Regions from separate parts of the Pontibacillus yanchengensis genome, predicted to be linked through region 1. Evidence: predicted binding sites of a transcription regulator. Region 1 holds the regulator's gene; the other holds the start of a gene.
The links. The regulator LexA, encoded in region 1, represses DNA repair genes until DNA is damaged. The targets are predictions, from matches to a motif close to CGAACATATGTTCG.

Region 1 (4,223 bases):
GGTACATGGAAAAGCTCATGTTCCCAATTGTAATGTTCTTTGGCTGCCTGTACTTCTTCCTCACCTAGTGGAGCACCGTGAGAATCAGCTTTCCCTGATTTATTAGGAGAACCATACCCAATGACTGTTTTTACTTCAATCATAGTAGGTTGTGTTGTATTTTCTTTAGCTTTTTGAAGAGCCTGACGAATGGTTGCAATATCTGTGCCATCTTCTACACGAAGGACTTGCCATCCATATGCTTCAAATTTTTTCTCTACATCTTCTGAGAATGAACGGTGAAGATCGCCATCAAGTGAAATATCATTAGAATCGTATAGAACGACTAGTTTTCCTAATCCTAGGTGGCCAGCTAGAGAAGCTGCTTCTTGAGAGACACCTTCCATTAAATCACCATCGCCGCAAATTGCGTACGTATAATGATCAACGATTGGATAGTTTTCTTTGTTGTATTTAGCTGCTAAATGCGTTTCAGCCATAGCCATTCCAACAGACATAGCGATTCCCTGACCAAGTGGTCCTGTTGTAGCTTCCACTCCGTCTGTGTGTTTAAACTCAGGATGACCTGGAGTTTTAGATCCCCATTGACGGAATTCTTTTAAGTCATCCATCGTAACGTTATACCCTGATAAATGTAGTAGGCTATATAGCAACATGGACCCGTGTCCTGCTGATAATACAAAGCGATCACGGTTAAACCATGATGAGTGCTTAGGATTGTGTTGCATGAACTCTGTCCAAAGCGTGTACGCCATTGGAGCTGCCCCCATAGGCATTCCTGGGTGTCCTGATCCTGCTTTTTCTACCGCATCAATGGATAATGTGCGGATGGTGTTAATTGATTGTTGTTCGATTTGTTCTGACATGAAACTACCCCTTTCGTACTTCGCGTGTACATACTATGTAACAATTTAATCCTATAATGAAATCTGTTAAGTGACAACCGTTCTATCAAAAGAAAATAGAAATTCCCTCATTTGTCACATATATTAGGATGTTACTAGTTCTAATCTTTATGCCTTTTATTATTAAAATCGTGTAATTTCACACTAATCAGTTATCCAAGTAAAAAAATAAATGAAAAAACCCCGTTACATAGACGTAACAGGATTTTCAGAATTAATGCTTTTTATTACGTTCTTTTTCTTCTTTAAGTTTATTAGGTGTTACGTCATTCCCTTCAGGGTCAACAACTTTCACCGATTTCAGATGGTTCTTAAAGGATTTACGAACATTCTTCAAATATTCCTGACGTAATTCTTGTTGTTCGTCTTGTTCTTCTTTTGTTAATCCTTCATTTTTGGATTTATTGGCTAACTCATTAATACGATTAATTTTTTCTTGAGAAAGCATATATATCTTCTCCTTTTCTTAAGATGAAACAAAGGTAGCGTTCATTTAATTAACGTTTACACGAGTTATATAAAGGAAAATCTATAACAATATTTCATCATTTACATTTCCAATGAAAAAAGGCAAGTCCCACGAAGAGTGCTTGCCTTACTTGCTAATTATAGTAACGTTTTTATTTATTTTTTTCAAGTGATTGAAACTCTTGATATCTTCTATGTACTGTTGCTTTAGAGACATTATATCCCATACCTCTTAATGTAGCAGCAATCTCAGAAAAGGTTAAATCATTTTTACGCAACCTTGCTACTTCTTCAACTGGAAAATCTTTTCTATCTCTTCCCTGAGCCATTTCCTGATTAGATAGATTATCTGCAGGATTAAAACCGCTCTCTATCGCCTTTTTCATACCTCGTTTTATTTTTAGGTTATGAATTTTTCTTTGATATTCTTCAACGACACCAACGATTTGTAAAACCATGGAATCTGATTCCGATAATTGCAGGTATCCATTATGTGTAACTGTATAAATAGGGATATTTAACTTATTCAATTGATGAAAAAGAGCGATTTTTGTATTCCCTCTACCTAATCTTGTTTCATCTTGAATTAATAATACATCCGCTTCTCCACTTGTTACCATTTCTAATAGTTCAAATATACCTTCCCGCTCTACGTCATATCCACTAGCTTGTTCCTCTATTATTTTAGAAACTTCAAAGTTGTGAGTTTGTGCAAGTTCTTCTAATTCTAATCGTTGTCTTTTTAAGGAGGATACTTGCGTTTCTTTTTCGGTGCTTACGCGACAATAGATAATAGCTTTCATAGTTTCTCCTAACCTTTCACATTGGTACTTACGAGCACTCTATTTAACTCGTCACCATAGCATAATACATAAATCCTAAGCTGGCTACAAATAATAATATATACGCTACGTCAAGTTTTGATAGATTTTGAAACATGATGATCGCCTCCATAGAATAAGAACTTTTGTTCGCTTTCTTCTAAAATCTATTATATACGAACATTCGTTCTTGTCAACAGATTTTACGAACGAATGTTTGTATATCCTTACCAAGCATGGTATAATGTCGGTAATAAAACAATATGTACGAGGTGTAATTAATATGACAAAACTATCAAAAAGGCAGGAAGCAATACTAGATTTCATTAAAGACCGTGTTCTCGAAAAAGGTTATCCACCATCCGTAAGAGAAATTGGCGAAGCTGTTGGACTAGCTTCTAGTTCTACCGTCCATGGACATCTTGCTAGATTAGAGAAGAAAGGCTATATTAGACGCGATCCAACAAAACCAAGAGCAATTGAAGTCCTAGAATTGGAAGAAGGTACTGGGACGCATATCCCTAAAGGAGAGGCAACTTACGCTCCTGTCATCGGTAAAGTAACCGCTGGGATGCCAATTACAGCTATTGAAAATATTGAAGAATATGTACCTCTTCCTGACACACTTGCAGCAGCAGATGATGAAATCTTTGTTCTCGTTGTCCAAGGGGAAAGTATGATTGAAGCAGGAATCCTTGATGGAGATATGGTCATTGTTCGTAAACAGCAAACCGCCCAAAACGGGGACATTGTAGTTGCAATGACGGAGGATGAAGAAGCAACTGTAAAACGTTTCTTCAAAGAATCTAACTATATACGCTTACAACCAGAAAACGCTACAATGGATCCCATTATCGTTCAAAACATAAGTATATTAGGTCGAGTAGTTGGATTATATCGTCATATCCATTAACATAAAGCTGAAGCTTGATTAATATCAAAAATCCACAAACAAATAAGAAGAGCTGACCAAAAATAGGTCAGCCCTTCTTTTATGATTCAATTTGATGAACTTTTTCTCACTCTTATTTATTTTCTTTCTCCTGCAATAGATCTCGCAGATTGTAGGCAATGAAATAATGCGTATTTCTCGTAAAATAACGTTGTGCTCTATGAACAAATAAGAAGAGTGTTCCAAGAATAATGAGTAAGCCTACGCCTAAAAATAATATGTTCTCAAAAAAGATAAAATATCCTGTTATTAAAAGACATATAATTAAACTTGCTCGAAGAACACCTAATTCCTGTGTCCTCGTCAACAAGTGTTGATATCGAGCTGACAGATATTCCATTTTATGTGGAGAAGAGATATTAGCTAATGATTTCTGCCACAAATATTCAAAATAAAAATACTGTCGTTCCGGTTTTGATTCCTCCTCATAAGAGAGACCGGCATTCTCTAATACTTGCTTAATCTCATGAGAAACTTCCAATGGTCCTCTTCCGAATAACCATTCCATTGCAAAATACGCTTGATGTAAAAGGTAACCCACGATGACGCCAAATGAAATAGCTGTTAGTAAAGCCACTATAATCTCGACTGGTGGTAGATTGTCCGAAAAAAAGACTCTTTTTGAAAATGCATCCAATAAAATATAGTAAAGAATGATCAACCAACCTGGTATTCCCCATCTGATTATATATTTGCTTTCTACATTCATAACTCCCCTCCTAATACGACCTATTATTACTTTCCATATGATTAAATAATATCCTTTTTATTTACGACAAAATGGTCCCTTATGCCTTTCTTTTGGCTACATTTAACGTCTTCTCATACTAATGATTTATAGAGTGTTTTAACCTAGCCTTTTCCTATATAGATTTAGTAGGTATCAGGTCAATCAGAGTACCGCCCATAACAAAACCCTTGAAGCTATGCTTCAAGGGTTTTGTTCATTAATATGTGCTTAGATACTGTTCGCGCTCCCATGGATGGACTTGCGTACGGAACATATCCCATTCGATTTCTTTTGATTCGATGAAGTGCTCATATAGGTGTTCGCCTAGAGCTTCCACCATTTTCTCG
Region 2 (4,223 bases), on a different contig from region 1:
TTCCTTAGCGAACACAGAGGATATGGCTACTTCATTATCCCCTGATGGCATTTCACCCTCAGAAATATACGGGGTATTCACCGAGTCAGATTTTGAAAATAATCTTAATGTTGTATCTTCTTGATACGTTACATCAGTGTACATTCTTTTTTCTAACGTTAGGTTGAATCGTTCTTCCCAATCCTTTAATTGACCATCGTCTATACTGCTTGCCACGATAAAATGAAAATCTTCTTGGTTATACGTTTGTTTAAACTCTTGATTACGATTATCTAAGGTAGAAATTGCCATGGATAAAGAGACATATAACATTATTGAAATTACTAATAGTAATGTAACCCCAATGTATTGAAATTTCTTTTCTTTCATATGCCTTATAATACTTTTCCATAGTGTCATACCCAACTCACCTTTTCCGGATTCATAGGTGCATCATTTTCATACGTATCAATGATTTCTCCACTTTTCATTCGAATAACTTTGTGGGCCATTTCCCCAATACCGTTGTTATGCGTAATAATACAAACTGTTGTACCGAACGTTTCATTTACATACTTCAAGAGACTAAGGATTTTTTTCCCTGTCTCCTCATCCAAAGCTCCTGTAGGTTCATCACATAACAATAGACGAGGATTCTTCACAAGAGCGCGAGCAATTGCTACTCGTTGTTGCTCTCCACCACTTAACTGAAATGGAAACTTATCTTTTTTATCCAACATTCCTACTTTTTCTAATATATCTTGCATATTCAAGGGGTTCTGACTAAGTTGCCTACCTACTTCCACATTTTCTTGAACCGTTAGTGTAGGGATTAAATTGTATTGTTGAAAGATGAAACCTAACGTATGCCGACGGTATTCTGTTAACGTTTTATCTGTCATGTCATCAAGTAGGTCTAGATCGATTTTAATCGTGCCACTATCATGTCGGTCAATTCCACCAATGACATTTAACAACGTAGATTTCCCCGATCCAGAAGGGCCTAAGATTGCGACTATTTGCTTATCCGGTACTTCAATGGAAGCCTTCTTTAATGCATGTACCTCCACTTCACCACTTCTGTAGATTTTGTTGACGTCTGTTAGTTCAATACTCATACGCTCAACCCCAATACTATAATTTGAAATATGAATATTAATATATTTCATTTCTAACCTCATAATACTATGAGGATGTATGGTTTACAACGGTTTTTTGAAATGAATTATTTTTATTATTTCAAATCAATACTAATGACTTAACAAATAAAGGTAACCTATATAGGTACATATAATGAATCCGAGATAGGAGTTTCATCTTTATAAATACCAAAGTATAAAAAATCACCCCTCGAGATTGAGGAGTGATTCACATAACAATTTATTTTTTATAGTCGTCTAGAAAATCCTTTTGAAAACTTGTGGTGGGCGAGCTATTTGCCTTATCTTGTGGTCGTAGTTTTTTGAAAGGATTCGCTCCGTATTTTTCGGTTAAGTGATCAATTGCTGTGTAAAGTTTTTCATTTTTAGCTTCATTTTCATAGGTGAACAAATTTAATTGCATCCCCGCTTCTTTTTTCTCAATAAAGTGCTGAGCAGTCACGCCCAATAGGCGTATGGGTTCTTGATTCCAATGTTCTTCCCATAGTTTTTGTGCCACATGATATATATCGTCTACCGTTTCAATATACTCTTGAAGTTGTTTACTTCTTGTTATGGTACGACGATCTGAATACCTTATCATAATTTGAATGTTCCTGGATATCACTTGTTTTCGATCCATGCGATCCGAAACTTTCTGCGATAATTTTCGGAGCATTTTTGTAATCTCGATATCATCCGTCGTATCATGGGGTAACGTTTGCGAGTTCCCGATACTTTTGAATTCTGATACAGCGTCCGGATCAACAGGTCTAGTGTCTATACCATTTGCACGCTTTTGTAGACGCTCACCGTTAATACCCAGAAGTCCTTTCAACTGTAAAACGTCTGCATTAGCAAGTTCATCAATTGTGTAGACATTGATAGAATTTAGCTTTTCGGCTGTTTTCTCTCCAATTCCATGCATTTCTCCTACAGGCATAGGCCAAAGCTTTGATGGGAGATCTCTTTTACGTAAAACGGTAATCCCCATCGGTTTCTTCATATCAGAAGCCATCTTGGCTAAAAATTTATTTGGAGCAATTCCGATACTACAAGGCAACTCCAATCTATCCAAAATGGTATCTTGAATTTGTTTAGCTATTTCAAGTGGAGTACCTAACTCCTCACAATCTGTAATATCCATATAACCTTCGTCAATGGAAACTGGTTGTACAAGGGGAGTGATAGTCGAGAGAATTTGAAAGATTTCACGAGAAGCTTCTCGGTAACGTTCAAAATTTGGGCGCATTACCGTTAATTCAGGACATAAACGCTTAGCTTCCCACAAAGGCATTGTCGTCTTAACCCCTTTTGCCCTTGCTTCATAACTACTTGTCACAACAATGCCTTTACGCTCTTCTGGATTTCCAGCAATAGCAAGTGGTTTTCCTTTCAAATCAGGATTACGCGCACTTTCGACAGATGCGTAGAAACTATTCATATCTACATGAAAGATGACACGGCCATTTTTGGGATACCACTTTGACATACACTCCCCCCTTTCCAACGAACATAGGTTCCTTATCTCATTATATCATATAAAATTCGCTTATATCGAACCTCCCCACTCCCATAAGGTTTAAGCAAATATTACTTCATAATAGCCACATTATCTTGAAGACTTGGATTCGAGATATATTCAAAAGGTGATGGGTCCGATACTTGAACCGTGGAAGGGGTTACGGTGAAGCAACTCGGTTTCCTACGGGTGAGCTGGTGAGCCTTCTCAGTCGCTTTGCTCCATCCGGGGTCTCACCAACCTCTTTCTCCCTCGAGAGTCTCCAAGTTCCCCTTCACCCCCAGCCGGGTAATGGCTATCGGACCCGCGGCCAAATGTTGTATGTCTGCCGAAAGGACATATAAGCTCTTATTTTTAGTGAAAACCCTCTTTGGGTAGATCTTGTGGACAAATAAAACTTTATTTTTTACAAACAGCGAACTAAATGTCCATTGGCTTTCTTGCCAAAGAATTTTTTGTTATAAACCAATTGTGATACTAGAACTTACTAGGGTTTAAACCGTCAGAAGATATTCGAATACCTCAACCCCTCTAACTCGCAATGTATCCGTTGCTCCCAATACTAGCAAAGGTGGCCATGGAACAAGGAGACTCCCGCCGGAGAAAGAGCTAGGCGAGATCCCCTGAGGGCGGTAGCTTGCCAGCTCGCTGGCAGTACGCGAGTTGTTCCACGGCCACCTTTATTCTAACTAAATCTACGGGTACATCGCTCTTTCTGTGCGATCACCAAAATTATCTCAACTTCAAGTCTTCAAGATTATGCCTCTAATATGGAACAACTAATAAATTTAAACTAACCTTTCTAGATTAGAACAACAACTAATGGTAGTTTCCTTTCTTCAGGCTATTTAGTGGACAAACAAAAAAAATCCTTCCAATTCTAGAACTGTTCGAATAGAACAATTTCTAATTGGAAGGATTTTTTTCCCCTTCATACATGCAAACGGCCACGTTACTCTTCTCTAATTCTTCATTCTCCTCATCTGCACTTCTTTCAACAGCACGATGATAAATCACATCAAATTTCGTTTTGGCCAGTCTGCGTTTGGCGATTGATTCGTATGGGTTATTTAATGTATCTAGTAATTGTTCTAATTGCCATCTCTCTTTTGCAGTTAAACGTACGTTCATAGAAAACCTCTTCCTTTAGCGTATTAGATTTTTTCTCGTGTTGCTGCCACTTCTTGATTTGAAGAGCTTTCTTTTTTCATTTGTACAGAGTACTCTTCAGCCTGAGCAAGTTTCGACCTGTACTCAATCCCAGCATGATCTAATGATTCTTTCTGGAATTTTTGTATATAGGACAAACCAGCAAAACCAGCCAATAAAGCTGTAACTACTACAGATAACTGATCATGTGCGCCTGACATAATGATAGTACTTTGTGCTATCACCCCAGCCCCTATTCCAATGATTAAATCACCTATTACACCTAATTCAAAAAGAATAGGATCAGTATCTTTGTTATCTCCAAAACGGATACCGACCAGGTACAAAATAAAGTAAACAAAAGCTTTCAATGTGATTAGTAACCCTATCAGACCTTTTTTAAAGGTTGAATAAGATTTTCGTTTCAACTTCCT

Region 2: the regulator LexA is predicted to act here: its motif matches at 2,629-2,642, upstream of GLW08_RS09740 (DNA polymerase IV).

The regions. Positions count from the first base shown of each region.
Region 1 covers NZ_WMEU01000001.1:209,781-214,003, forward strand. The annotation lists gene tkt (transketolase) at 1-866, opposite strand, end outside; gene GLW08_RS01015 (DUF896 domain-containing protein) at 1,120-1,353, opposite strand; gene GLW08_RS01020 (YneB family resolvase-like protein) at 1,526-2,176, opposite strand; gene lexA (transcriptional repressor LexA) at 2,478-3,107, shown strand; gene GLW08_RS01030 (hypothetical protein) at 3,220-3,855, opposite strand; gene glnA (type I glutamate--ammonia ligase) at 4,094-4,223, opposite strand, start outside.
Region 2 covers NZ_WMEU01000002.1:512,094-516,316, reverse strand. The annotation lists gene GLW08_RS09750 (ABC transporter permease) at 1-399, opposite strand, end outside; gene GLW08_RS09745 (ABC transporter ATP-binding protein) at 396-1,148, opposite strand; gene GLW08_RS09740 (DNA polymerase IV) at 1,360-2,610, opposite strand; gene GLW08_RS09735 (hypothetical protein) at 3,547-3,771, opposite strand; gene GLW08_RS09730 (hypothetical protein) at 3,795-4,223, opposite strand, start outside.